DNA from 3 places in the Streptomyces sp. NPDC034099 genome. Region 2 is predicted to be linked to each of the others. Evidence: riboswitches for the same ligand, from Rfam matches in the RefSeq annotation. Region 2 holds a riboswitch; each other region holds the start of a gene.
What was found. Region 2 has a riboswitch for cobalamin ahead of ACZ56V_RS24025 (ABC transporter substrate-binding protein). Riboswitches for the same ligand answer to the same signal wherever they lie in the genome.

Region 1: another riboswitch for cobalamin. It lies ahead of ACZ56V_RS00930 (ribonucleoside-diphosphate reductase subunit alpha); the one in region 2 lies ahead of ACZ56V_RS24025 (ABC transporter substrate-binding protein).
Region 3: another riboswitch for cobalamin. It lies ahead of ACZ56V_RS22475 (energy-coupling factor ABC transporter permease); the one in region 2 lies ahead of ACZ56V_RS24025 (ABC transporter substrate-binding protein).

Annotation. Positions count from the first base shown of each region.
Region 1 covers NZ_JBVISR010000001.1:199,693-208,989, forward strand. The annotation lists gene dasA (N,N'-diacetylchitobiose ABC transporter substrate-binding protein DasA) at 1-399, opposite strand, end outside; gene ACZ56V_RS00910 (GntR family transcriptional regulator) at 855-1,619, shown strand; gene ACZ56V_RS00915 (DUF3311 domain-containing protein) at 1,765-2,061, shown strand; gene mctP (monocarboxylate uptake permease MctP) at 2,058-3,668, shown strand; gene ACZ56V_RS00925 (GNAT family N-acetyltransferase) at 3,740-4,246, shown strand; cobalamin riboswitch at 4,348-4,491, shown strand; gene ACZ56V_RS00930 (ribonucleoside-diphosphate reductase subunit alpha) at 4,614-6,989, shown strand; gene ACZ56V_RS00935 (ribonucleotide-diphosphate reductase subunit beta) at 6,989-8,002, shown strand; gene ACZ56V_RS00940 (hypothetical protein) at 7,915-8,181, opposite strand; gene ACZ56V_RS00945 (GlxA family transcriptional regulator) at 8,274-9,242, shown strand; gene ACZ56V_RS00950 (bifunctional albaflavenone monooxygenase/terpene synthase) at 9,258-9,297, opposite strand, start outside.
Region 2 covers NZ_JBVISR010000008.1:296,192-305,488, forward strand. The annotation lists gene abc-f (ribosomal protection-like ABC-F family protein) at 114-1,748, shown strand; gene ACZ56V_RS24010 (flavodoxin family protein) at 1,827-2,282, shown strand; gene ACZ56V_RS24015 (ABC transporter ATP-binding protein) at 2,327-3,100, opposite strand; gene ACZ56V_RS24020 (FecCD family ABC transporter permease) at 3,097-4,122, opposite strand; gene ACZ56V_RS24025 (ABC transporter substrate-binding protein) at 4,155-5,234, opposite strand; cobalamin riboswitch at 5,299-5,484, opposite strand; gene ACZ56V_RS24030 (M56 family metallopeptidase) at 5,644-6,576, opposite strand; gene ACZ56V_RS24035 (BlaI/MecI/CopY family transcriptional regulator) at 6,583-7,011, opposite strand; gene ACZ56V_RS24040 (TerD family protein) at 7,107-7,682, shown strand; gene ACZ56V_RS24045 (lytic polysaccharide monooxygenase auxiliary activity family 9 protein) at 7,771-8,457, opposite strand; gene ACZ56V_RS24050 (DUF1996 domain-containing protein) at 8,685-9,297, opposite strand, start outside.
Region 3 covers NZ_JBVISR010000007.1:406,811-416,107, reverse strand. The annotation lists gene ACZ56V_RS22510 (APC family permease) at 1-851, shown strand, start outside; gene ACZ56V_RS22505 (hypothetical protein) at 848-991, opposite strand; gene ACZ56V_RS22500 (TetR/AcrR family transcriptional regulator) at 1,026-1,673, shown strand; gene ACZ56V_RS22495 (MFS transporter) at 1,812-3,431, shown strand; gene ACZ56V_RS22490 (ATP-binding cassette domain-containing protein) at 3,483-4,331, opposite strand; gene cbiQ (cobalt ECF transporter T component CbiQ) at 4,328-5,077, opposite strand; gene ACZ56V_RS22480 (energy-coupling factor ABC transporter substrate-binding protein) at 5,078-5,434, opposite strand; gene ACZ56V_RS22475 (energy-coupling factor ABC transporter permease) at 5,431-6,129, opposite strand; cobalamin riboswitch at 6,160-6,345, opposite strand; gene ACZ56V_RS22470 (MerR family transcriptional regulator) at 6,416-7,009, opposite strand; gene ACZ56V_RS22465 (potassium channel family protein) at 7,091-7,651, opposite strand; gene ACZ56V_RS22460 (chloride channel protein) at 7,648-9,006, opposite strand.

The sequences.
Region 1 (9,297 bases), on a different contig from region 2:
GTTGAGGGACTCGGACCAGTCGGTGCCGATCTCGCCCTTGAGGTCGCTCAGGTCGGCGAGGCCGCCGGTCTTGGCGTAGGCCGGGGTCTGGGTGTTGCCGATCTCGAAGACGTCGGGGGGGTTCTCCTCGGAGAGGGCGGTGGTCAGCTTCTGCTGGATGCCGTTCCACTTCTGGATCTCGAACTTGACCTTGGCCTTGGTCTTCGCCTCGAACTCCTTGGCGAGGTCCGCCTGCCAGTCGTCCGGGGAGGAGCCGTCCATCACCCAGACGGTGAGCGTCTCGCCGGCGTAACCGTCGGCCCCGGCCTTCTTGCCGTCGTCGTCGCTGTCGCCCCCGCATGCGGCGATGGAGACCATCATGCCCGCGATACCGATCGCGGCTATAAGCTTGCGCTTCACGCCAACCCTCCTCAGGGATGCCACACAACCCCCCTGCCTCCCCGCGGTTGCTCGTCGACGCGGACCGCCCATGGGGCCGGGACCTGGACCAATGGTGTAGACCAGTACGGGGAGCTTGGCCCAGACCAATAGGACTGTCAAGGGTGTTCAAACTCCGTCCCGTCGTCCGTGATGGGACCGAGATATGCAGGGACCTTTCATTGCGCAAGCGACAGATCGGGCGGACCGGGACCGGGTGTACCACCCCCCACCGAATGAGGTGCGGAGACGACTCCGAACGCGCGTACCAGCGACGTCCGACTCGCCTGTGGACTAGACCAAGGGTGTTCCCGCGGGTATACAGAAGGGATCACGGAGCGTGCGGGGGCCATCCCGGCACGAAGCCGTGCCACGATGTGAGCCGTGGCCGACAGGGATAGCGGTCGCTTCGGCACCCGGAGCCGGGAAGGCAGAGCATGAGCACCGACGTCAGCAGTGCGGAGAACGAGGGTGGGGCGACCGTCCGTACCGCGCGCGTGCCCAAGTACTACCGTCTGAAGAAGCATCTGCTCGACATGACCCGGACCCAGACACCGGGCACACCGGTCCCGCCGGAGCGCACCCTCGCCGCCGAGTTCGACACCTCGCGCACCACGGTGCGCCAGGCCCTGCAGGAGCTGGTCGTCGAGGGCCGCCTGGAGCGCATCCAGGGCAAGGGCACCTTCGTGGCCAAGCCCAAGGTGTCGCAGGCGCTGCAACTCACCTCGTACACCGAGGACATGCGGGCCCAGGGGCTCGAACCCACCTCGCAGCTGCTGGACATCGGCTACATCACCGCCGACGACCGGCTCGCCGGACTGCTGGACATCACGGCCGGCGGCCGGGTGCTGCGCATCGAGCGGCTGCGCATGGCCAACGGCGAGCCGATGGCGATCGAGACCACCCACCTCAGCGCCAAGCGCTTCCCCGCCCTGCGCCGCTCCCTGGTGAAGTACACGTCCCTCTACACCGCGCTCGCCGAGGTGTACGACGTCCATCTCGCCGAGGCCGAGGAGACCATCGAGACCTCCCTGGCCACCCCGCGCGAGGCCAGCCTGCTCGGCACCGACGTGGGCCTGCCCATGCTGATGCTCTCCCGGCACTCGCAGGACCGCACCGGTCAGCCGGTGGAGTGGGTGCGTTCGGTGTACCGGGGCGACCGCTACAAGTTCGTGGCCCGCCTCAAGCGGCCCCAGGACTAGGACATACCCGGCATACCCCCTCGCGCGCGGGCGCGAAGTTGCGGTTGAGGACCGATATACGGACGAGGTCTTCCGCTGTCTTGACACCGTCACCTACATTTCGTGCGCACTGCACGAGGTGATCAGCGAGGGGACGGAGCCGCGCATGCCAGAAGACACAGAGGCGAGCAGAGAGCCGGTGGTGACGCCGGTGCGCGTGGTCATCGGGCTCTGTCTCGTCGCACCGTTCGTCGCCATGCTGTGGGTCGGTTCGTACGCGAAGACGGATCCGACCTTCATCGGCATCCCGTTCTTCTACTGGTACCAGATGGCCTGGGTGCTGATCTCCACCCTGCTGACGGTGACCGCGTACAAGCTGTGGCAGCGCGACCAGCGCGGACGCGCCACCCACTCCCCCGCCGCCTCCGCCCCCTCCACCCCGAAGGGTGGTGAGTCGCGATGAACGACGGCGTGAACGGCGTCGCACTCGCCGTCTTCATCTTCTTCTTCGTCCTCGTCACCGCCATGGGCTTCCTGGCCGCCCGCTGGCGCCGGGCCGAGAACGAGCACAGCCTCGACGAGTGGGGCCTCGGCGGCCGCTCGTTCGGCACCTGGGTCACCTGGTTCCTGCTGGGCGGCGACCTGTACACGGCGTACACCTTCGTGGCCGTCCCGGCGGCGATCTACGCGGCGGGCGCGTCCGGCTTCTTCGCGGTGCCGTACACGATCCTGGTCTACCCGCTGATCTTCACCTTCCTGCCCCGCCTGTGGTCGGTCTCGCACAAGCACGGCTACGTGACGACCTCGGACTTCGTGCGCGGCCGGTTCGGCTCCAAGGGCCTGTCGCTGGCGGTGGCCGTCACCGGCATCCTGGCGACCATGCCGTACATCGCGCTCCAGCTGGTCGGCATCCAGGCCGTCCTCGACGTGATGGGCGTCGGCGGCGGCGAGGACACCAACTGGTTCGTCAAGGACCTGCCGCTGCTGATCGCCTTCGGCGTGCTGGCGGCGTACACCTACTCGTCGGGACTGCGCGCGCCCGCGCTGATCGCGTTCGTGAAGGACACGCTGATCTACATCGTCATCGCGGTGGCGATCATCTACATCCCGATCAAGCTGGGCGGGTTCGACGACATCTTCGCGTCGGCGAGCGACAAGTTCACCGAGACGGGGGCGGGCGGAGTGGTACCGAACGCGGGGGGCCAGTGGACGTACGCGACCCTGGCGCTCGGTTCGGCGCTCGCGCTGTTCATGTACCCGCACTCGATCACCGCCACGCTGTCCTCGCGCAGCCGTGAGGTGATCCGCCGCAACACCACGATCCTGCCGCTGTACTCGCTGATGCTGGGCCTGCTCGCGCTCCTCGGCTTCATGGCGATCGCGGCCGGGGTCAAGGTGAAGAACGGCCAGCTGGCGATCCCGCAGCTGTTCGAGAACATGTTCCCGGACTGGTTCGCGGGCGTGGCCTTCGCGGCGATCGGCATCGGCGCCCTGGTTCCGGCGGCGATCATGTCGATCGCGGCCGCGAATCTCTTCACCCGCAACATCTACAAGGACTTCATCAAGCCCGACGCCACCCCGGCACAGGAGACGAAGGTCTCCAAGCTGGTGTCGCTGCTGGTGAAGGTGGGCGCGCTGATCTTCGTCCTGGGCATGGACAAGACCGTCGCGATCAACTTCCAGCTGCTGGGCGGCATCTGGATCCTGCAGACCTTCCCGGCCCTGGTCGGCGGCCTGTTCACCCGCTGGTTCCACCGCTGGGCGCTGCTCGGCGGCTGGGCGGTCGGCATGGTCTACGGCACGGTCGCCGCCTACGGTGTGGCCTCGCCGACGCAGAAGCACTTCGGCGGCTCCTCCGACGAGATCCCCGGCATCGGCGAGATCGGCTACATCGGTCTCACCGCCTTCGTGCTGAACGTCCTGGTCACCGTGGTCCTGACCTTCGTCCTGAGGGCGGTCAAGGCGCCCGACGGCGTCGACGAGACCAAGCCGAGCGACTACACGGCGGACGCCGGCGACCCCGGCCTCCAGGTGGAACTGCCGCCGGCCACGGCGGGCAGCTCGCACTAGCGGCAGACTTCAGCGGGCCGTCGGAGAAATCCGGCGGCCCGTTGTCGTACCCGTCGGGCACACTCGGCGTCATGGACTTCGTGATCCGACGGGCGACGGCCGAGGAGTACGACACCCTCGGCGAAATCACCGCGCAGGCCTACCTGCGCGACGGCCTCCTCGACTTCGGGGAGAGCGACTCCTACCTGGACGAGCTGCGCGACGTGGCCAAGCGGGCGGCGGCCGCCGAGGTGCTGGTCGCCGCGGCGGAGGGGCGGGTGCTCGGCGGCGTCACCTTCGTGCCGTCCGGCGGCCCCATGGCGGACATCGCGCGTCCCGGCGAGGCCGAGATACGCATGCTCGCCGTCGCCCGCGAGGCACGCGGCCGCGGGGCCGGCGAGGCCCTCGTGCGGGCCTGCGTCGACCGCGCCCGGTCCGTGGCGGGCTGCACGGGTGTCGTGCTGTCGACCCAGCGCGCCATGCACACCGCCCACCGCCTCTACGAACGGCTGGGCTTCGTCCGCACCCCCGCCCGCGACTGGAACCCCTTGCCGGAGCTGGACGGCATCATGCTGCTCACCTACGAACTGACGCTCTGACGCTCTGACGCTCTGACGCTCTGACGCCGACCCTAGACGCCCCCTGACACTCCATCCGGACACAACATCTGGGGGTACTGGCGGAGCCCGGCACAAGATGTATGCTCGTGCTCGCTGTCGCCGCAGGGGAATCCGGTGCGAATCCGGAACTGTCCCGCAACGGTGTACTTGCGTGCATCCGTACGTCTTCGCACGTGCGCGCACGCCTGTCCAGTCCGAGGACCTGCCGACAGTGCGCCCGGCCGTCCCGGTCCGGGTGCCATGACGTCCGGGCCTCGTGGAGTGGGCCGGTGGACGCGACGCCGTGCGCGCTCGTGAGCCCCCCTGCCCTCCGCCAGGCCCCGTGCCGAGCGAGGGAGTGCTCCACGTGACCATCGCGCCAGCCGATCCGGCTTCAGCGAACCCGGTGACGGCGACCGGGGAACCCGACGGACCCGGTGCCGCCCTGCTGCGGACCCTGACCGGGCTGACCGCCGACCTCCCCGGAGCCGACCCCGGCCGGGTGGCCGCCGCCGCGCTGCGGGGCCGGTCCGCCCATGCCGACGAGGCCGAGCTGCGCGAGCTGGCCACGGAGGCGGCCGCCGGTCTGATCTCCGAGGACCCGGTCTACTCCCGGCTGGCCGCCCGGCTGCTGACCATCGGCATCCGCGCCGAGGCCGCCTCCCAGGGCGTCGTCACCTTCACCGACTCGGTCGCCACCGGCCACCGCGAGGGCCTGATCGCCGACCGCACCGCCGCGTTCGTCCGGCTGCACGCGGCCCGCCTCGACGCGCTGGTCGATCCGGACGCCGACGACCGCTTCGGCTACTTCGGGCTGCGCACCCTGTACAGCCGCTACCTGCTCCGCCACCCGATCACCCGCAAGGCCGTCGAGACGCCCCAGCACTTCCTGCTGCGGGTCGCCTCCGGACTCGCCGAGGACGACACCACGCGGGCCGTGGACGAGGTCGCTGCCCTGTACGGCCTGATGAGCCGCCTGGACTACCTGCCCTCCTCCCCCACCCTCTTCAACTCCGGCACCCGGCACGCCCAGATGTCGTCCTGCTACCTCCTGGACTCCCCCAGGGACGAGCTGGACTCCCTCTACGACCGCCTCCACCAGGTCGCCCGCCTCTCCAAGCACGCCGGGGGCATCGGCATCGCCTACTCCCGCGTCCGCGCCCGGGGTTCGCTGATCCGCGGCACCAACGGGCACTCCAACGGCATCGTCCCGTTCCTGAAGACGCTGGACGCCTCGGTCGCCGCCGTGAACCAGGGCGGCCGCCGCAAGGGTGCCGCGGCGGTCTACCTGGAGACCTGGCACGCGGACGTCGAGGAGTTCCTGGAGCTGCGGGACAACACCGGCGAGGACGCCCGCCGCACGCACAACCTGAACCTCGCGCACTGGGTGCCGGACGAGTTCATGCGCCGGGTGGCCGCCGACGGGACCTGGTCGCTGTTCTCCCCCGCCGACGTGCCGGAGCTGACCGACCTGTGGGGGGAGGAGTTCGACGCGGCCTACCGCAGGGCGGAGCAGGCGGGGCTCGCCCGCAAGTCGCTGCCCGCGCGTGAGCTGTACGGCCGCATGATGCGCACCCTCGCGCAGACCGGCAACGGCTGGATGACCTTCAAAGACACCGCCAACCGCACCGCGAACCAGACCGCGACTCCCGGCCACGTCGTCCACTCCTCCAACCTGTGCACGGAGATCCTGGAGGTCACCGACGACGGGGAGACGGCGGTCTGCAACCTGGGCTCGGTCAACCTCGGCGCGTTCGCCGACCCCGCGAGCGGCGAGATGGACTGGGAGCGCCTCGACGCCACCGTCCGCACCGCCGTCACCTTCCTGGACCGGGTCGTCGACATCAACTTCTACCCGACCGAGCAGGCGGCCCGCTCCAACGCCCGCTGGCGCCCGGTCGGTCTCGGCGCGATGGGCCTCCAGGACGTCTTCTTCCAGCTCCGCCTGCCCTTCGACTCCCCCGAGGCGAAGGCCCTGTCCACCCGCATCGCCGAGCGGATCATGCTCGCCGCGTACGAGGCCTCCGCCGACCTCGCCGAGCGGAGCGGCCCCGCCCCGGCCTGGGAGAAGACCCGTACGGCCCAGGGGGTGCTGCACCCGGACCACTACGACGTGGCGCCCGCCTGGCCGGAGCGCTGGGCCGCGCTGCGGGAGCGCATGGCGACCACCGGTCTGCGCAACTCCCTGCTCCTGGCCATCGCGCCGACCGCGACCATCGCCTCCATCGCCGGTGTCTACGAGTGCATCGAGCCGCAGGTGTCCAACCTCTTCAAGCGCGAGACGCTGTCCGGTGAGTTCCTCCAGGTCAACTCCTACCTGGTGGACGACCTCAAGCGGCTCGGCGTGTGGGACGCCCGCACCCGTGAGGCGCTGCGCGAGGCGAACGGGTCGGTGCAGGGCTTCTCCTGGGTCCCCGAGGACGTGCGCGCGCTGTACCGCACCGCCTGGGAGATCCCGCAACGCGCCCTGATCGACATGGCCGCCGCCCGTACCCCGTACCTCGACCAGGCCCAGTCGCTGAACCTGTTCCTGGAGACGCCGACCATCGGGAAGCTCTCCTCGATGTACGCCTACGCCTGGAGGCAGGGCCTGAAGACCACGTACTACCTGCGCTCGCGCCCGGCGACCCGGATCGCCCGCGCCGCGGCCCGAGCCGCCGCCGTCCCCGTGCAGGCGGCCCCGGACCCCGAAGCGGTCGCCTGCTCCCTGGAGAACCCCGAGTCCTGCGAGGCATGCCAGTAATGAACGAGAACACCAAGAACCTGCTCGACCCGGGCTTCGAGCTGACCCTGCGCCCCATGCGGTACCCGGACTTCTACGAGCGCTACCGGGACGCCATCAAGAACACCTGGCACGTCGAGGAGGTCGACCTCCACTCGGACGTGGCCGACCTCGCGAAGCTCAGCCCCATGGAGCAGCACCTGATCGGCCGGCTGGTGGCCTTCTTCGCCACCGGTGACTCGATCGTCGCGAACAACCTGGTGCTGACCCTCTACAAGCACATCAACTCCCCCGAGGCGCGGCTGTACCTGTCCCGCCAGCTCTTCGAGGAGGCCGTCCACGTCCAGTTCTACCTGACGCTCCTCGACACCTATCTGCCCGACCCGGAGGACCGCGCCGCCGCCTTCGCGGCCGTGGAGAACATCCCGTCCATCCGGGAGAAGGCCGAGTTCTGCTTCCGGTGGATGGACTCGGTCGAGTCGATCGACCGCCTGGAGACCAAGGCCGACCGCCGCCGTTTCCTGCTCAACCTGATCTGCTTCGCGGCGTGCATCGAGGGCCTGTTCTTCTACGGCGCCTTCGCCTACGTCTACTGGTTCCGCAGCCGGGGCCTGCTGCACGGCCTCGCCACCGGCACCAACTGGGTGTTCCGGGACGAGACGATGCACATGTCCTTCGCGTTCGACGTCGTCGACACCGTGCGCAAGGAGGAGCCGGAGCTGTTCGACGACGAGCTCCGGCAGCAGGTCACCGACATGCTGCGGGAGGCCGTCGAGGCCGAGCTGCAGTTCGCGCGCGACCTGTGCGGTGACGGCCTCCCGGGCATGAACACCGACTCGATGCGGCAGTACCTGGAGTGCGTGGCCGACCAGCGCCTGACGCGCCTCGGCTTCGCCCCGGTGTACGGCTCCGAGAACCCCTTCTCCTTCATGGAGCTGCAGGGTGTTCAGGAGTTGACCAACTTCTTCGAGCGGCGTCCCTCGGCGTACCAGGTGGCGGTGGAGGGCACCGTCGACCTGTCCGAGGACTTCTGAGTCGTCCGAGGCGTCTGCCGAGTCTCCTCTTCCCGGGCCCGGCCCTCCTGGGCCTCCCTGATCTGGCGGTCGATGCGCCGGTCGCGCACGATGCCGATCACCGAGGGGAGGATCATGAGGACGAGGAGTCCGAAGGTCGCGAGCATTCCGACGAGGCCTTCTATCTGGTTTCCGGTCATGACACCACTGTCGCGCCGGAGACTCCTTACCGTCAGTGGCAGGACTGCCGTAAGGCCTCGATTTCCTGCCACTGACGAGGCACACTGGCGGCATGTTGCGGAACGTGGCCGCCGTCCTGCTGGACGGTGCGCATCCCTTCGAACTCGGCGTGATCTGCGAGGTCTTCGGCATCGACCGGAGCGACGAGGGTCTGCCGGGGTACGACTTCGCGGTGGTCTCGGCGGAGGGCCCCACGCTGGGCACCCACGTCGGCGGGCTGACCGTCTCGACGCCGTTCGGTCTGGAGCGGCTGGAGGAGGCCGACCTGATCGCGGTGCCTGCGGGCAGCGACTTCGTCCGCCGGGAGTATCCGCCCGAACTGCTGGACGCCCTGCGCAGGGCGACGGACCGGGGCACACGCGTACTGAGCGTGTGCTCCGGCGTCTTCGTCCTGGGCGCCGCCGGCCTGCTGGACGGGCGGCGGTGCGCGGTGCACTGGCACCACGCGGCCGAGCTGTCCCGGCAGTACCCGCGGGCCGAGGTCGCGCCGGACGTGCTCTACGTCGACGAGGACCCGGTGATCACCTCCGCCGGGACCGCCGCCGGCATCGACGCCTGCCTGCACATCGTGCGCAAGGAGCAGGGGCCGGAGGTCGCCAACCGGATCGCCCGGCGCATGGTGGTGCCGCCGCACCGGGACGGCGGGCAGGCGCAGTACATCGAACGGCCGCTGCCCCGCTCCTCCTGCGACACCGTCGGCGAGGTGCTGGCCTGGATGGAACAGCACCTCGACGAGGAGGTCACCGTCGAGCAGCTGGCGGCCCGGGCGCACATGTCCCCGCGCACCTTCGCCCGCCGCTTCCAGCAGGAGACGGGGACGACCCCCTACCGCTGGATCCTGCGCCAGCGCGTGCTGCTGGCGCAGCGTCTCCTCGAGGCGACGGACGAGACGATGGACACGATCGCCTGGCGCGCCGGTTTCGGCACGGCGGCGGCCCTGAGGCACCAGTTCACCAGGGCCCTGGGCACCACCCCGCACGCCTACCGGCGCACGTTCCGGGGCCCGGAGGCCGCCGCCTGATCCGTCCCGGACGGGTCACCGGGCCACGGGCCTGACCAGCAGGTCGTGCGGGCGC
Region 2 (9,297 bases):
AGCGGGCGCATTTCTGGCGCCGACGCAGTGGCCCCTTCGTCGTTCCCTTTTCCCTGTCTTCCTTCCCGGGCAGAGGTCTGTTCCCTGCCCCTCAGCTCCACGAGGTCGTCTCCATGTCCGACGCCGTCCTGCGCTGCTCCCACCTGTCCTTCTCCTGGCCCGACGACACCCCCGTCTTCGAGGACCTGTCGTTCACCGTGGGCGCGGGCCGCACGGGTCTCGTGGCTCCCAACGGGGCCGGCAAGTCCACCCTGCTCAAGCTGATCGCCGGGGAGCTGCGGCCCACCGCGGGCTCCGTGACGGTCTCCGGGGTCCTCGGCCATCTGCCCCAGACCCTTCCCCTGACGGGGAGCCTGACCGTCGCCGAGGTCCTCGGCGTCGACACCGTGATCCGGGCCATCGACGCCGTCGAGTCCGGGGACGTGGCCGAGGAGCACTTCACGGCCATCGGCGACGACTGGGACATCGAGGAACGCACCCGCGCCCAGCTCGACCGCCTGGGCCTGGGCGCCCTCGCCCTGGACCGGCGGCTCAGCACGCTCAGCGGCGGTCAGGTCGTCTCCCTCGGACTCGCCGCCCAACTGCTGAAGCGGCCCGACGTACTGCTGCTCGACGAGCCCACCAACAACCTCGACGCGGCCGCCCGGAGCAGACTCCACGACGTGCTCACGGACTACAGCGGCTGTCTGCTGCTGGTCAGCCACGACCGGGAGCTGCTCGAGGGCATGGAGCGCATCGCCGAACTCGACCGCGGTGAACTGCGCGTCTACGGCGGCAACTTCACCGCGTACGAGGAGGCCGTCCGCGCCGAGCAGGAGGTCGCCGAGAAGAACGTCCGCAACGCCGAACAGGAGCTGAAGCGGGAGAAGCGGGAACTGCAGCAGGCCCGCGAGCGCGCCGACCGCCGCGCGAGCAACGCCGCCCGCAATCTCAAGAACGCCGGGCTCCCCCGCATCTTCGCGGGCACCATGAAGCGCGGGGCCCAGGAGTCCGCGGGCCGGGCGGGCCAGACCCACGCCAACCGGGTCGGTGAGGCGAGGGCACGGCTGGACGAGGCGGAGCGGTCGCTGCGCGAGGAACAGCGCATCACGCTGGACCTGCCGGAGACCGACGTCCCCGCGGGCCGTACCCTCTTCCTCGGTCAGCGGCTGCGGATCCGGCTCGGTGAGCGGGAGGTGTTCGCCGGAGCGGGCGTCGACCTGACGGTCCGGGGGCCCGAGCGGATCGCGCTGACCGGGTCCAACGGCGCGGGCAAGAGCACGCTGCTGCGGCTGCTCAACGGCGACCTGGAGCCGGAGAGCGGCGACCTCAGGCGCGCCGACGGGCGCGTCGCGTATCTCTCCCAGCGGCTCGACCTGCTGGACGAGGAGCGCACCGTCGCCGAGAACTTCGCCGCCTACGCCCCTCACCGTCCGGAGGCCGAGCGGATGAACCTCCTCGCGCGCTTCCTCTTCCGGGGTGCCCGCGCCCATCTGCCCGTCGGCCTTCTCTCCGGCGGCGAGCGGCTGCGGGCCACGCTGGCCTGCGTCCTGTGCGCGGAACCGGCCCCGCACCTGCTGCTCCTGGACGAGCCGACGAACAACCTCGACCTGGTCGGCGTGGGCCAGCTGGAAAGCGCCCTGAACTCCTACCGGGGTGCGTTCGTGGTCGTCAGCCACGACCGGCGGTTCCTGCGTGAGATCGGCGTCGACCGCTGGCTGCGGCTGGCGGACGGCGAGCTGACGGAGACGGGGGCGACCGAGGAGTAGGGGCCGGCCGGGGGCGGACCTCCCGGATGCCGTGGGGTCCGTTTGCGGTCGGCGGGTGCGGGGCGGCAGGCTGCCGGTGTGGCCACTTTGCTGATCGTGCATCACACGCCGTCGCCGAACTGCCAGGCGATGCTGGAGTCCGTCGTGTCCGGGGCGACCGCGCCCGAGATCGAAGGGGTACGGGTGGTCCGGCGGGCGGCCCTGGCGGCCACGGCCGTCGACGTGCTGGAGGCGGACGGCTTCCTGCTGGGCACCCCGGCCAACCTGGGCTACATGTCGGGTGCGCTCAAGCACTTCTTCGACCAGGTCTACTACCCCTGCCTGGACGAGACGCGGGGCCGCCCCTTCGGCTACTACGTGCACGGGGGCAGCGACACCACGGGCGCGGTGCGCGGCATCGAGTCGGTCACGACCGGCCTCGGCTGGCAGCGCGCGGCGCCCGCGGTGAACGTGGCCGGTGAGCCCGGCAGGGCCGACCTGGAGGCCTGCTGGGAGCTGGGGGCCGCGCTCGCCGCCGGTCTGATGGACGACTGAGCCGGCCGGCCGAGCGCGTTCCTGGTGACCGCCCGCACGGGCTCCTAGCGCGGCAGTGTGCCCAGGAAGCGCACGTGCGGGCGGCCTGCCGGACCGGCGCGGGTGATCTCGGCGTCGACCCCGTAGACCTTCGCGACCAGGTCCGTCGTCAGGACCTCCGTCGGTTCGCCGCAGGCCACGACCCGTCCCTCCGAGAGGACGACGAGGTGGTCGCAGTACATCGCGGCGAGGTTGAGGTCGTGCAGCGCGACCACGCTGGTGACCGGCAGGGCGGAGACGAGGGCCAGCACGTCCAGCTGGTGCTGGATGTCGAGGTGGTTGGTCGGTTCGTCGAGCAGGAGTTCACGCGGCTCCTGGGCGAGGGCGCGGGCGATCTGGACGCGCTGGCGTTCGCCGCCGGAGAGGGTGTGCCAGAGGCGGTCGGCCTGACCCGTCAGTCCGGTGCGGTCCAGGGCGTCGGCGACCGCCTCCTCGTCGGCCGCCGACGCCGGTGACCAGGCGCGGCGGTGCGGGATGCGGCCGAGCCGGACGGCGTCCCGGACCGTCAGTTCCACCTGCGTGTCCGTCTGCTGCTCCACCACGGCCACGCGCCGGGCCACGTCCCGGCGGCCCACCCGGCCCAGGGGGCGTCCGTCGAGGCTGACGCGGCCCGAGGTCGGGGCGAGTACGCCGGCCAGCAGCCGCAACAGGGTGGACTTGCCTGAGCCGTTGGGGCCGAGCAGGCCCGTCATGGCGCCGTCGCGGGGGCTCAGGTCGACGCCGTCCAGGATCAGCCGGCCACCGGTGGTGCGGGAGACCCGCTCGGCGTTCAGGGTCACCGTGTCCTCCGGGTGCGGTACAGCACGAGCACGAAGGCCGGTACGCCGATCAGCGAGGTCACCACTCCCACCGGGACCTCCTGGGGTTCGAGGACGGTACGGGCCAGGGTGTCGACCCACACCAGGAACACGGCACCGGCGAGAACGCAGACCGGCAGCAGCCGGGCGTGTCCGGGACCGGTGAGCGCCCGTACCGCGTGCGGCAGGACCAGCCCGACGAAGCCGATCGCGCCGGCCGAGGCGACCAGGGCGGCGGTGAGCAGGGCGGTGGCGCACAGCAGCACCAGCCGGGTGCGGGCCACGTGGACGCCGAGCGCGGCCGCCGCGTCCTGGCCGAAGGCGAAGGCGTCCAGCGTCCTGGCGTGGCCGAGGCAGACGGCCAGGACCAGCAGCAGGACGGCCGTGCCGGTCCACACGTCGCTCCAGCCCGCGCCGCCGAGCGAGCCGAGCAGCCAGAACAGCACGCCGCGGGTGGTCTCGGCGTCGGCGGCGGTCATGACGACGAAGGAAGTGAGCGCCGAGAACAGCTGCATCGCCGCCACGCCCGCGAGCACCACCCGGTCCGTGGTGCCGCCGAGACTGTGGCTGAGCAGCATCACCAGCGCGAAGGAGCAGACCGCGCCGATGAACGCCCCGCCGGGGACGGACAGCGCGCCGCCGCCCACTCCGAGCACGACGACCAGGACGGCGCCGGTCGAGGCGCCGGAGGAGACGCCCAGGACGAAGGGGTCGGCGAGCGGGTTGCGCAGCAGGGACTGGAGCACGGCCCCGCACACGGCGAGTCCCGCTCCGCACACCGCGGCCAGGAGGGTGCGGGGCAGCCGCAGGTCCCAGACGATGCCGGCGCGGATCGGGGACACGGCCCCGGCGTCGGTGCCGGCGCCGAGGCGGGCGGCGATCACGGACCACACGTCGGCGACACCGATGTCCGCCGGTCCGATGGTGACGGCGACGGCCACGGAGACGCACAGGGCGACGGTCCCGGCCACCGCCCACACGAGGGTGCTGCGCGGCGCGCGTATGCCGGGGACGGGAGCCGTCCGGCTCGCGGACGTCACTTGGCGAGCCCGAACCCGCGCAGGGCCGCCGCCACCTGTTCCACGCCCTCGACGGTACGGATGGTGGGGTTCATGGCCTGCCCGCTGAGCAGCACGTAGCGCTTCTCGCGGACGGCGGTCATGTTCCTGGTCACGGGGTTGGACTCCAGGAACTCGATCTTCTTCGCGGCCGTCTCCGCCGTCTGCGACTTGCGGGTGAGGTCGCCGAGGACCAGGACGTCGGGGTCCCGGTCGGCGACGGTCTCCCAGCCGGCCTGCGGCCACTCCTCGTGGGTGTCGTCCATGGCGTTGTCGGCGCCGACCGCGCGGGTGATGACTCCGGGCGCGCCGCAGCAGCCCGCCAGGTAGGGGGAGGTGGAGTTGGCGAACCAGTACATGAGGGTGACGCCGGAGGCGTCGATGCCGGAGGTCGCCCTGTCGACCCTGGACTCGAGTTCGGCGACGAGTTTCTCGCCGCGCTGCTCGACGTCGAAGATGCGGGCCAGGTCGCGGACTTCGCCGTAGACGGTGTCCATGGTGAGGGGCTCGTTCCGGACGCCGTCGCCGTCGCCGCTGTTGTCCTTGCCGGCGCAGTCGGACGGCGACAGGTAGGCGGGCACGCCGAGTTCCGTGAACCGTTCGCGGGTGGCCACACCGCCGGTGCCGAGGGTGGAGGCGAAGGAGGCGGCGACGAAGTCGGGTTCGGCGTCCAGGACCGTTTCGAAGGACGGCATGTCGTCGGCGAGCCGGGGGACGCCGGCGTTCGCCTTCTCCAGTCCCTTCATGACCGGGTCGGTCCAGGTGGCGGTGCCCGCCAGGCGGTCGGCGAGGCCGAGTGAGAGCAGGATCTCGGTGGTGCCCTGGTTGAGGGAGACGGCCCGGCGCGGCGGCGCGTCGACCCGGACGTCGTGCCCGCAGTCACGGACGGTGCGTGGGTAACCGGCCGCGTCGGCCCGGGCGGCCGGGTCGTCGGTGCCCGCGCCGGACCCGCAGCCGGAGGCCAGCACGGCGCCGGACAGGAGCAGGGCGGGACCGCGCAGGGCACGGCGGGAAAGAAGGAGTCGTCGTCGGGGGCCGACGGGGCGTGCTGCGGGCAAGGAAGGATCCTCTGGCGTCGAGGGCTCATGCGCGAAGCCCGTCCGTACGATGCGGCCCGCGCCGCACGCGGCACGGGTGCCAGCAGGTCTTCGGACTCGGGATCGACCGGACGGGACGCCTTCCCGGACGGCGTACGCCGCCCAGTGGCCCGTGTCCCGCCCGTCACCCTCACCGCTGCGCGTCAGTTCCGGATTCGCACCGGATTCCCTGACCCACCAGGTGGGTTCGACTGGCTTGCGCAAGCTACCACAGGGTCATCGCCCCGCCGGGGGACGGGCCACTGCCTCACCCGCTCCCCCGGGCCACCACGCCCGTCCGCGCGTCAGCTCTTCGGTATGAGGACGGTGTCGACGTCGATGATGTAGCCGTCGGCGTTGGCGCATGCGTGCGTCAAGGAGTGAGAACCGGTCAGAACGGCGTCGCGGCCCGCAGGATGAGGAACATCGTGACGGCGGCGTTCGCGGACGACATCGCCGAGACGGCGGTCCCGGCGGCCGCCGCCCACGCCGCCAGGCCGACCGACGTGAACACCGGGGGCCAGGTGCGGACGGCGGGAGCGGGCCCCAGCAGGGCCGCCACCCGGCGGGGCACCGGGCCGGGCGCCGCGAGGCCGGCGAGGGTGGCGACGGGGGTGCCGCGGGAGACGAGGGCCGCCTTGCCGATCGCGGTCGCCACCGCGCGGCGGTCACCGACCGCCCGTGCGGCCGCCTCGTCCGCCCACCGCTCCGCCGTGTAGGCCACGGCCGTCCGCAGGGGGCGCAGGAACGGGTTGGCCAGCGCGGCGAGCCGGACTGTGAGCAGGAAGCGGTGGTGCCGGGCGGCGAGGTGGGCACGCTCATGGGCGAACAGGGCGCGCCGCTCGCCCGGTTCGAGGCAGTCGAGCAGGGCCGTACTCACCACCACCCGGTCCCGGCGTCCCCCCGGCAGCGCGTACGCGTAGGGCACGTCGTCCGGCAGTACGGCCACCCCGGTGCCCGGCAGCCCGGCCAGTGCGCGGTGGGCGCGGCGGCGCACCCGGCCGTGCCGCCACAGGGCCCGCGCCGAGGCCGCGACCACCGCGCAGAGCGCGGGAATGGCCGCCTTGCCGACGATCTCGTCGTAGGGCACCGCCGCCCGTACCTCGGGGTCGGACCAGCCGTCGGGGAGCGGGTTGCCGGGCAGCTGGGCGGTGCCGACCACCATCACCAGGGCCAGGCACACGGTGCTGCACAGGGCCATCACGGCGGCGACGGCGGTGAGCAGCCTGGTCGCGGTCCGCGGGTGCAGGTGCTGCTCGGCGAGCCTGGCGATCGGCCACGCCGTCAGCGGCAGGACCAGGGGCAGGAAGACGAAGACCCCCATGCGGTGTCAGCCGTCCTCCGCGGCGCGCGCGTGCCCGAGCAGTTCGCGCAGCAGTCGCTCGTCGTCGGGGTCGAGGCCGGTGACGAAGCTGGCCAGTACCGCTTCCCGGTCGCTCTCGGCGTCCAGCACCTTGCGCATCTTCCGCGCGGCCAGGCCCGCCTGGTCCGAGGCGGGCGTCCAGGCGAAGGACCGGCCCGCGCGCTCGCGGCTGACGGCGCCCTTCTCGAGCAGCCGGGTCAGGATCGTGATCACCGTGGTGTAGGCGAGGTCGCCGCCGAGCCGTTCCTGCACCCAGCCGGCCGTCGCGGGCCCGTCCGCCTCGCGCAGCGCGGACAGCACCAGCGCTTCCAGCTCACCCTGGCCCCGCCGCCGCGGACGCCGGTCATCCGTCACCGCCCGCCTCCTTCCGCCGCCGATCGTCTTCCGGAGCGACATCGTATAGAAGGCTTACTTCTACAGTGTTGTAGATTGTCGGCAGGCACAATGAACACGGAACGCGGAACGCAGCGAACACGACGAAGGAGAACGCAGTGGGAGTTTCCCTGGCCAAGGGCGGCAACGTCTCGCTCAGCAAGGAGGCGCCCGGCCTGACCGCCGTGCTGGTCGGTCTGGGCTGGGACGTGCGCACCACGACCGGCACCGACTACGACCTCGACGCCTCCGCGCTGCTCCTCGACGCGTCGGGCAAGGTGCTCTCGGACGGGCACTTCGTCTTCTACAACAACCTCACCAGCCCGGACGGCTCGGTCGAGCACACCGGTGACAACCTCACCGGCGAGGGCGAGGGCGACGACGAGGCGGTCAAGGTGAACCTCGCCTCGGTCCCGGCCGAGGTGGACCGGATCGTCTTCCCGGTGTCCATCCACGACGCGGAGAACCGCGGCCAGAGCTTCGGCCAGGTCCGCAACGCCTTCATCCGGGTCGTCAACCAGGCGAACAACCAGGAACTCGCCCGCTACGACCTGTCCGAGGACGCCTCGACCGAGACCGCGATGGTCTTCGGCGAGCTGTACCGGCACGGCGCCGAGTGGAAGTTCCGGGCGGTCGGACAGGGCTACGCCTCGGGCCTCGCGGGCATCGCCGCGGACTTCGGCGTCAACGTCTGATCGGACACCCCGGCCGACGGCACGACCGGCCTCCCCGCCGGGCGCGGTGCGCCCGGCGGGGAGGGGTGGGGGGTGGGAGTGGCACGGGTCAGCCGAAGTCGACGTCGCTGCACAGGAAGTACGTCTGGTCCATGTGCGAGGCCTGCCAGATCGTGTAGACGACGTGGCGGCCGCTCAGCCCCGAGGTACTCACCGGGATCTCGTAGTTCTGGCTAGGCCCATAGCTGCCCGTGCGCGCGACCTGCTGGAGGTCTCCCCAGGTCAGGGCCTGCGTGGCGGGGTCGAAGCCCTGCTTGGTGACATAGACCAGGAAGTAGTCGGCGCCGTGGCTGGCCTGGTCGTGGAGCTTGACGGTGAAGTCGTCGGCGACGTCCGTGGTCTGCCACGGGCCCACGGCGTCGAGGGAGTTGTAGCGTCCACCCTCGGTGCGGCCGCCGCTGCAGAGCTGGCCGTCGGGGACGACCGCCTCGAAGTCGCCGGCCGAGCCGTTGCGGTACAGGCCGTTCCAGTTCCACATGGCGTTGGGGTTGTCCTGCCACGCCTGCCAGCACATGGGGTCCTCGTCGGCCATGGCCGGGTTCTGGAAGTCGTCGCCCCAGCGTTCCCAGCAGCCGTAGTTGCGGGAGGCGGGGTCGACGACCGAGCCGTGGGCGACGGCGGTGCCGCTCCAGGGGATCAGGGTGAGCAGGACCGCGGTCAGGGTGCTGAGGGCGAGGGTCGCGGCCCGCCGGGTGCCTCTGATCGGTGTCGCTGTGTTGTGATCATGACAAGTCATGACGTCCTTCTCTCGCGTGGGGGGACAGCGGGAGCACGCGGCGTCGCGAGCGCGAGTGGGAGCGCTCCCAAGGGCGGCTCGAAATCCAGGCTGCGCCTGGGTAAAGGATTTGGCAACATCCGAAACGAGCCACTTCCCGCCCCGAGGTGGCGTGGTCGATGCCTTCGACGCGACGGGGGGCGGGGGACGTTCCCCGCCCACCCGTCGTCATGCCGGTGGCGTGTTCGTCACAGCGCACGCCGCCTGGAACGGATCAGCAGCACACATCCACCGGCGAACAGCACGCCGCCGACCGCCGCGGGCCACAGGCCGAGCCCGGAACCGGTTTCGGCGAGTCCACCCTGCGCCTGCGGTCGGGGCGCCGACCCGGCGCCGCCGGCGTTGCCACCCTTGCCGGTGTTGCCGCTGTTCTCCGACGCCTCGGTCGCGGCCCCGGCGCTGCTCACGTCGTCCGGGGTGTCGGCGGCAGGCGTCGTCGCGGCCCTGGGCTCGGCGCCGGCGGAGGCGCCGACGGCCTGGTCCTCGGCCGGGTGTGCGGGCATGTCCCCGCCGGTCCCCTCGTTCCGTCCCTCGTTCTGCTCCTCGTTCCGGCCGGGGGCCTTCCCGTCGTCCTTCCCGCCTCCCTGTCCGTTCTGCTGATCCTGGCCGCCCTGGCCGGGGTCCGCGGGTGCCGAGGCCGTGGCGGTCTGCTCGGCCGGGGGCTGGGCGGTCTGGCCGCCGCCGTCACCGCCGCCGGGCTGCTCCTCGCCCTCACCCGGCTCGGACTCCGGAGGCGTGTCCGGGCCGCACTCGCGGCCCAGGTTGATGCACTCGACCATCTCGCGCATCAGATCCTCGTCG
Region 3 (9,297 bases), on a different contig from region 2:
TGGAGGTCGGCGGCCTCCTCGTCATCGTCGTCCTCGGTGCCTGGCTGCTGCTGCGCGGCGACGGCGACCTGGGCCGGCTCGGGCAGCTCGGCACGCCGGAGAAGGGCGCGGCGGCGGCCGTACTGAGCGGCTCCGTACTGGCGTACTACTCCTTCGTCGGCTTCGAGACGTCGGTGAACGTCGCCGAGGAGACCCGCGACCCGCGGCGCTCCTACCCGCGCGCCCTGTTCGGTGCCCTCGTCACCGCGGGCGCCGTGTACGTGCTGGTGGGCCTCGCCGCGTCCGCCGCGGTACCGACGGACCGGCTGGCGGGGTCGAGCGGGCCGCTCCTCGAAGTCGTCGAGGAGGCCGGGGGCGTCCCGACCCGGCTGTTCAGCGCGATCGCCCTCGTCGCCGTGGCGAACGGGGCGCTGCTCACCGGCATCATGTCCTCCCGCCTGGCCTACGGAATGGCCCGGGACGGGCTGCTGCCCGCCGCGCTGACCAGGGTGCTGCCCGGCCGCCGTACCCCGTGGGTCGCGATCGCCCTCACGACCCTGCTGGCGATGCTCCTCGCGCTCACCGGCAGTGTCGCCACCCTGGCGTCCACCCTGGTCCTGCTGCTGCTCGTCGTCTTCCTCATGGTCAACACGGCCGTACTCGTCCTGCGTCGCGACGCGGGCGAGGCGGACCACTTCCGCGCCCCGACCGTGCTCCCCGTACTGGGCGCCGCGTCCTGTGTCGCGCTCGCCACGCAGATCGAGGCCCAGGTGTGGCTGCGCGGCCTGCTGACCGTGGCCGTGGGAATGGTCCTGGCCACGGTCGCGGCCGTTCGCCGCAGCAGGGCCGCGGACCCGGCCGAGCGTGGCTAGAGACCCTCTGCTCCGGCGGTCCCGGCACCGTCGTCCGGCCCGGCGACGCCGACAGCGGGACCGCTCTGCCCGGCGACGTTCTCGGTGTCCTGCTCGTCGCGCCCCGTGCCAGAATGGACGACCACGTTCAGGCCGCCCACCCCGCCCCCCCGCATCGTCCCGCCCGAGGTTCCCGTGACCAAGCCCGTCGCCCGTGAGCCGCAGCGCCGCAACGCGCGGTCGAACCGGGCGCGCATCCTGGCCACCGCCCGCCGGGAGCTGGGGCGGAACCCGGACACCACCCTGGAGGAGCTGGCCCGCGCCGCCGGTGTCGTACGGCGTACCCTCTTCGGCCACTTCCCGGGGCGCGCGGCGCTCCTGGAGGCCCTCGCCGAGGAGGCGTCCGAGGTGCTGCGGGCCGCGATGGCCGAGGCGGCCGGGCCGGACGAACCGGCCGACCGGGCGCTCGCGCACTTCATGCTGCTGATGTGGCCGGTGGGCGACCGCTACCGGATGCTGCTGGCGCTGGCCCGGCACGATCTGGGCGTGGAGCGCGTGGCCGAGATCCTGGCCCCGGCCCGCGCCGAGGTCACCGCCATCCTGGAGCGCGGCCGGCGGGACGGGGTCTTCCCCGCCCACCTGCCCCCCGCCGTGCTGAGCGCGGGGCTCGAAGCGATGGTCGTGGCGCTCCTCGAACAGGTCAACACCGGTGCCCTGGAGGACGACGGCACCCGGGCCGCCACCGCCATTCTCATCGCCGCCGGGGTGCCGGAGCGGTCCGCGCGGAGCGTGGTCGAGAGCGCGGGTCCCGCGGCGCTCGCGAAATCCGTCCCGGCCGAGTAGGCCACCCCTCCCGTTCAGCAGGCGCCCCCCCGGTTGGTGGGCGCCTTATTTGCACGCACGTGTGCAACAAACTACGCTTCTCTTGTCTGCTCATCTATGGGCAATTAACTTGCCGTCGCTTGTCTCCGGGAGCCCTCCATGCCCCTACTGGCCACCACCCCCGTCGAGAAGATGCCCGGGCCCTACGCCCGGCGCTGGTGGGCTCTCCTGGTGCTCTGCCTGAGCCTGCTGATCGTCGTCATGGCCAACACGTCCCTGATCGTGGCCGCCCCGGACATGACGGCCGACCTGGGCCTGAGCAGCAGCGACCTGCAGTGGGTCATCGACGGCTACACCGTCCCGTACGCCGCGCTGATGCTGGTGCTCGGCGCGATCGGCGACAAGTACAGCCGTCGCGGCGCCCTGGTCACCGGTCTGGTGATCTTCGCGGGCGGTTCGGTGATGGGCAGCCTGGTCCACGAGACGGGGCTGGTCATCGCGGCCCGGGCGGTCATGGGCGTCGGCGCCGCCGTCGTCATGCCGGCCACGCTCTCCCTGCTGGTCGCGGTCTTCCCGAAGGGGGAGCGGGCCCGCGCCATCACGGCCTGGACCGCCACCTCCGGGCTCGCCATCGCGGTCGGGCCGCTGGTCGCCGGGTGGCTCCTGGAGGACCACGCCTGGGGCTCGACCTTCCTGGTCAACGTCCCCGTCGCGGTCCTCGCCGTGGTCGGCGCGCTGGTCCTGGTACCGCCGTCCAGGGCGGCCGGCATGGGCCGCGTCGACTACGTCGGCGGGCTGCTCTCCATCGTCTCCGTCGGCAGCCTGGTCTACGCGACCATCGAGGGCCCGCACTTCGGCTGGGGCGCGGGACCGGTCGCCGCGGCCGTCGTCGCCGGGGCCGGCCTGATCGCCTTCGTGGCCTGGGAGCTGCGCCACCCGCACCCCATGCTGGACGTGCGCAGGTTCCTGCTGCGGCCGTTCAGCGGCTCGATGCTGGCGGTGCTGTTCTTCTTCTTCGGCACCTACGGCGCCATCTACTACGCCACGCAGTTCCTGCAGTTCGTGCTCGGCTACGGCGCGCTGGAGACCGGCGTGCGGCTGCTGCCGCTGGCCGGTGCCGTGTTCGTCGGCGCGGCGGTGACCGGGCGGCTCACCCCGAAGCTGGGCGTGAAGGCGATGGTCGGCTCCGGCATGGCGATCGGCACCGTCGGCGTGTTCCTGCTGGTCCTGATCGACCAGGGCTCCACCTACGCCGACTTCCTCGCTCCCATGCTGCTGCTCGGCCTCGCCATCGGCCTCAGCGTGTCCCCGGCCACCGACACCATCATGGGCTCCTTCCCGGAGAGCGAACTGGGCGTCGGCGGCGGCGCCAACGACACCGCGCTGGAACTCGGCGGCTCCCTCGGCATAGCCGTCCTGGGCTCCCTGCTCGGCACCGCCTACCGGGACGAACTGGCCGGCCTGGTGGGCGACCGGCTCCCGGCCGCCGCGCTGGACACCGCCCAGGACTCGGTGGGCGGCGGACTGGCCGTCGCCGAGCGCCTCGCCACCAACCCGTCCGCCGGACCCGAGCAGGCGCAGGCCCTCGCCGACGCCGTGAACAAGGCCTTCGCCCACGGCGTCTCGACGACCAGCCTCGTCGGCGGCATCATCATGGCGGCCGGCACCCTGATCGTCCTCGCCGTCCTGCCCGGCCGCCGCGCCCGGCAGACGGCCGAGAACACCGGGGAGAGCGCGGCGCAGGACCGGGACACCGAACTGAGCCGCTCCCAGGGCTGAGCCGTTCCCGGTGCTGAGCCGTTCCAGGGCTGAACGCCCGCCCACGCCCCGTCAGCCGGCCAGTGCCGCCAGCTCCTCCGCCGTACGCGGGCCGGTGGCGGAGTCGGGCAACAGCCCCCGCGCCCGCAGGAGTCCGGCCGCCGCGACGCCCCACGGGAGCCGCAGCCCGGCCTGCCGCAGCAGGTCGGTGCGGGCCAGCGTCGGGGCGGTCGGGCCGGTGCGCACACCGTCCGGGGTGAGCAGGGCGGCGTCGTCGGACCAGCGCAGGGCGAGGTCGACGTCGTGGGTGGCCATCACCACGGTGGTGCCGCCCGCGCGCAGCCCGTCCAGGGTGGCGAGCAGCCGCTCCTGCCCGTCCGGGTCGAGACCCGCCGTCGGCTCGTCGAGGATCAGCACCCGGGGCCGCATCGCGACCGCCCCGGCGATCGCGGTGCGTTTGCGCTGCCCGTACGACAGCAGATGCGTGGGCCGGTCGGCCAGCGCCGCGATGTCCAGCGCGGCGAGCGCCTCCCCGACCCGGGACCTGACCTCCGCGTCGGGCAGCCCCAGATTCAGCGGCCCGAAGGACACGTCCTGGCCGACCGAGGCCGCGAAGAGCTGGTCGTCCGGGTCCTGCACCACCAACTGCACCGTGGTCCGCAGCCGGGTCAGCCCCTTGCGGTCGTAGGACACCGGCTCCCCGCCGAGCGTCAACGACCCCGTGCGCGGCCGCAGTCCACCGCTGAGCAGCCGCATCAGCGTCGTCTTGCCACTGCCGTTGCGGCCGAGCAGCGCCAGCGCCCGCCCCTCGGGCACCGCGAAGTCCAGGTCCGTCAGCACGTCCGGGCCCTCCTCGTACCCGAACGACGCGCCCCGCAGGGCGACCAGGGCCGGTTCCGGTGACTGCGCCGGTCCGTTCACGACAGGGGTCCTTCCAGTACGAGGGTGAGGCCGGCCAGCGTCGCCAGCAGCGCGACGCTCGCCGCCGTGAACGGCACCGAGACGCGGGCCTCGGGCACCAGCACGCGCAGGGTGCCGTCGTAACCGCGCCCGGCGAGCCCCGACTGGAGCCGCGCCGCCCGGTCGAAGGCCCGTACGAACGCGGTGGCGCCCAGCCCGCCGAGCGAACGCCAGGCCGCCGCCCGGGTGGTGTGGCCGAGCCGCGCGGCCTGCGCTTCCCGGATGCGGCGCACGGAGTCCAGCAGCAGGAAACTCATCCGGTACGTCACCAGCGCCACGTCCACGACCGGCGCGGGCACCCCGGCCCGCACCAGGCGCGGCAACAGGTCGGACATCGGCGTGGTGAACGCGAACAGCAACACCCCCAGCGAGGCCGCCGAGGTGCGCAGCAGCAGCCCACCGGCGCGCGCCGCACCGCCGTCGGCCGCCGACAGGAACCCGTCCGGGCCGCCGACCTGCACGAGCAGCGGCAGCGCCCCCGTCACGCAGAAGCCCAGCGGCACCCGGTACGCCCGCCACAGCCGGCGCCCGGGCACGCCCGCCGGGCCGAGCAGCACCGTGAGCGCCGCCACCAGCACCAGCGCCGCACCCGGCCAGGGCGGCAGCGAGATCGCGAGCACGGTCAGGCCGAGACCGAGCACCGCCTTGTCCACGGGATGGCGGCGCCGCCAGCGACTGGCGTGCGCCGCCGCGTCGATCGGCAGCACTCAGTCCCCTTCGGGGGTGTCTCGCGACACCGCCGTGGCCCCGGAAGCCGCCAACGCCCGCTCCTCGCCCTGCCGCCGGCCCCGGCGCAGCCCGAAGTAGTACGCCAGCACGCCCGCGCCGAGCGCGGCCTGCAGGGCGAACAGCGCCGACTCGATCTCCCCGGAGGGCGGTTCGTACAGCGGGGAGAACCACGGCTCATAGTCCGGTTCGATCTCGGTGATCGCCGTCTCCGCCTCCGCGTCGGCCCCGGCGAACGGCTCCTTCTTGTGGTCGCCGAGCCCCAGCACCAGCGGCAGCACCGCCAGCGCGGCCACGGCGAGCAGCAGCAGGGTGTTGATCTTCGCGTTGCGGCTCATCGGGCGACCGCCTCCTGCTTCCGCTCCCCGGACCGGGTCAGCAGCACGCCCAGCCGGGTCAGTTCGCCCTTGCTGGACTGCACGAGGAGCCGCATCACGATCACCGTGAGCAGGCCCTCGCTCACCGCGAGCGGGATCTGCGTCACGGCGAAGATGGACCCGAACTTGCCGAGCGCGCCCAGGAATCCGCTGCTCGGGTCGGGAAAGGCCAGCGCCAGCTGCACGCTGGTGACGCAGTACGTGGACAGGTCGGCGACGAACGCGCCGAAGAACACGGTGACCATCAGCGGCACGTCGAAGCGGCGCAGCAGCCGGTAGACGCCGTACCCGGCCCAGGGGCCGACGATCGCCATCGAGAAGACGTTGGCGCCGAGCGTGGTCAGCCCGCCGTGGGCGAGCAGCAGCGCCTGGAAGAGCAGGGTGATGGTGCCCAGCACCGCCATGATCGGCGGCCGGAACAGGATCGCGCCCAGGCCGGTGCCGGTCGGGTGCGAGCAGCTCCCGGTGACGGACGGCAGTTTCAGGGCCGACAGGACGAACGTGAAGGCTCCGGAGGCGCCGAGGAGCAGCGTGCTCTCCGGGTGCTCCCTGACCTCACGGGTGAGTGACCGGACTCCGTGGACGACGAACGGCGCGGACGCGACACCCCAGGCGATCGCGTGCGCCGGTGGCAGAAAGCCCTCGGCTATGTGCATGGCTCAGCAGACCCTCTCCAGCACCTCGTGGATGGACGACGCGCCTTGGCCGGTCTCCTGGCTTACGGGTACCACCGCCCGTGCTCCGCCTTCCCGGATCGCAAGCGATCCAGTGGCTGCCCGTGAGGGCCGGAGCCGGACTTCCCGATTCACAGTGGCGAGGGCCGCACCGGCATCACACCGGATTTCCCGTTCACCAAGGCGTGGCGACAGTAGTGCTCCCCCGGGGGCGGGCACAAGCGGGCCTCGGGCCCGGCGGGCGCCCCGCCGGGCCGCCGGACAGGCCTCAGGGCTGCGCAAACGCCCGGCGCCGCCGGTCCGTCAGCTGCCGCCGCTCGTCCTCGTCCATCGTGGCGAAGATCTCCGCGCGCCTGTGGTGCAGGGCACGCAGCTCCTCCTCGCCGAGCGACTCGGCCCAGCGGCGCCGCGCGTCGCCCAGACGGGCCACCTCTTCCGGCGTCAGGGGACGTTCCACGGCCGTCATCTCCTCGATCACCTCCAGATAGGCCTCGGCCGAGCCGGCCACCGCGGTGTCCAGCGCGCCCAGCACACCGAGCAGCCGGATCCGCAGCTCCGCAGTCTGCCGCAGCCGTTCCTCGACGACGTCGAGCTGCCGCCGGATCAGCTCCGCCGGGTCGTGGTCCGGCTCGGCGTCCAGCACCGCGCGGATCTCGGCCAGCGGGAGCCCGAAGCTGCGCAGCGCGAGCACGCGGTGCAGGCGCCGGACGTCGTCGGCGTCGTAGCAGCGGTGGCCGCCCTCGCTGCGGGCGGACGGGGTGAGCAGGCCGAGCCGGTCGTAGTAGCGCAGGGCGCGGATGCTCAGCCCGGTCTCCCGCGCGAGTTCGCCGATGCGCCGGGTGCCGTCGGTCGCGTGTGTCATGGGGCTCCTCCACGAGTGTGCGACCGAGGCTAGAAGGTGACGCCGCGGCAGCTTCAAGCCCTCGGCCGGGCCGCGCCGCCGTCAGCGGGACCGGCCGCCCCGTTCGGTCCGTCGGACCACCATGTCCCGCATGCGGGTGGTCAGCGCGGTGGCGGCGGCGGTGAGGAAGACGAAGCTGTACGTGATCTGCAGGATGGTCACCACCCGCGCGGCCTGGCCCCGCGGGGTGATGTCCCCGTACCCGACCGTGGCGAGCGTCACCACGGTGAAGTACAGCGCGTCGATCCGGGTGTGCAGTCCGCTGAACTCGCCCGGCGCCTTGGCCAGGGTGTAGTACGCGGCCGAGAAGACGTGCACGGACAGGACGATGAGCAGCGAGATGACCACCCCGGGCCTGCTGTCCGGACGGTCGAGGAGGACGTGCCGGATCTGCCGCAGCAGCAGCACGGCCACGACGGTCAGCAGCAGGGCGAACAGCACCCAGCTCAGCACCGGCCGCTGCGGCCCCAGGTGGTCGAGGGGGAGCAGGAAGTACGCCCCGACCACGGCGGCCGCGATCCCGACCCGTACGAGCCAGGGCCGGAGCGCGTCCCAGCCGGTACGGGTGCGGGGGTGCGGGGGCGCGGTCCGGCGGTCCTTCACCGTGCCGCCCCCGTCGTCGGCGCCCCGCCCGACGCCCGGCCCGCCTCCGGCTCCGTCCGCCGCACCAGCTGGGCGACGACGAACGCGACGACCGACGCCATGACGATCAGCGGCGTCCGGTCGTGGGCGTCCCGGCCCATCAGCAGCACCGCCAGGACCGAGCTGGCCAGCGGCAGCCCCGTCACCGCGGCCGCCGCGGCGGCGATGCCGAGGGCGAGGGCCGGGGTCGCGCCGAAGCCGGGCAGCCCGGAGCAGGCCAACGCGGTCGCCGCGCCCAGCAGAACCGACGGGAAGATCGGACCGCCGCGCAGCGCGCCCAGCGCGATGCCCCAGGCCAGCCCCTTGCACGCGACCAGCGCGACCAGCGCCCCCACGGACCAGGCGTGCGGGTGCGCGGCGAGCTGGGCGAGGGTGGCCTGGCCGGACAGCGCCGCCTCGGCCGGAGAGCGGCCCGTGATGAGCGCGTAGGCGGCGACACAGACGCCGACCGCGGTGGCGCAGACGACGGTGCGCGCGGCCGTGCGGTGCCGCGTCCAGGTGACGGTGCGGCGGCCCAGCGCGCGGGCCAGCGTGACCAGTACGGCGATCAGGGCGGCGGTGGGCAGGCCCCACAGGAAGTCGCCCGCGTCCGGACCGGCCTGGGGCGGCAGGTCGGGCAGGGCCAGCGCGCCGATCTCGAGCCCCGTCCACTGGCCGAAGCCGGTGAAGACCAGCGCACCCGTCGCGCTGGCCAGCAGACAGGGCAGCAGGAGCGCGACCAGCCGGGTGCCGGCCAGTCCCGCCCCCTCGATGAGCAGGACCGCCGCCGCGACCGGACCGCCGAGGATGGTGGAGATCGCGGCGGTGGAGCCGGCCGTGGCGAGGATCGCGCTCGCCCGCTGGTCACCGCCCGCGCGCGTCCGCCGCACCGCCAGCAGGGCGAGCCCGCTGCCGACGGCCATGAGCGGGGCCTCGGGACCCAGCACCACGCCGAGCGGCAGCGTGGCCAGCGCGGCCAGCACCGCGCCGGGCAGCGCGCGCGGGCCGACGGGCGCCCCGCCCAGGCCGTTCACCGGGAGGTGGCCGCCGCCGCCCGGGAGCCGGGTCACGATCGGCGCCAGGATCAGCCCGGCGAGGAGCAGCGCGGGCAGCGGCCACCACCAGGGCGGGGTGTCGTAGCCGGCCGCTTCGGGCAGCGAGGTCCACACCCAGTGCTGCAACTCGTGCTGGAGTCCGACGAAGAAGAAGCAGGCCAGCGCGATGGGCACGCCGAGCAGGACGCACAGCAGCAACAGCCGCCGGTAACCCGGGCTGAGCAGGGTCTGCCGCAGGGACTGCTCGGCCCGGCCCGGGGCGGCGTTCGCCGGCGCGGTCACGGAACCCGCCCGCGCGGCCCGCCCAGGGGCAGTGGGCCCCGCCAGGACATCGGGTCCTTCCGGGACAGCGTGCCGAGCCTGAACCTCGGGCTCCGCCGGGGCAGCGGTCCCCGCCGGGGCAGCGGCCGACTCGTCACACGCCCTCCTTCTTCCGCCCCGCGGGCGCCGTCGGTCACCGGGGACGCGGGTGCCGCTCAGTTAACGCGAGGCCGCCGCCGCCCGCATGCGCACGCCCCGCGCGATTCACCCGTACGGCGGGCCCGCGTGGCCGGGGAGCACGGCCGCCCGCAG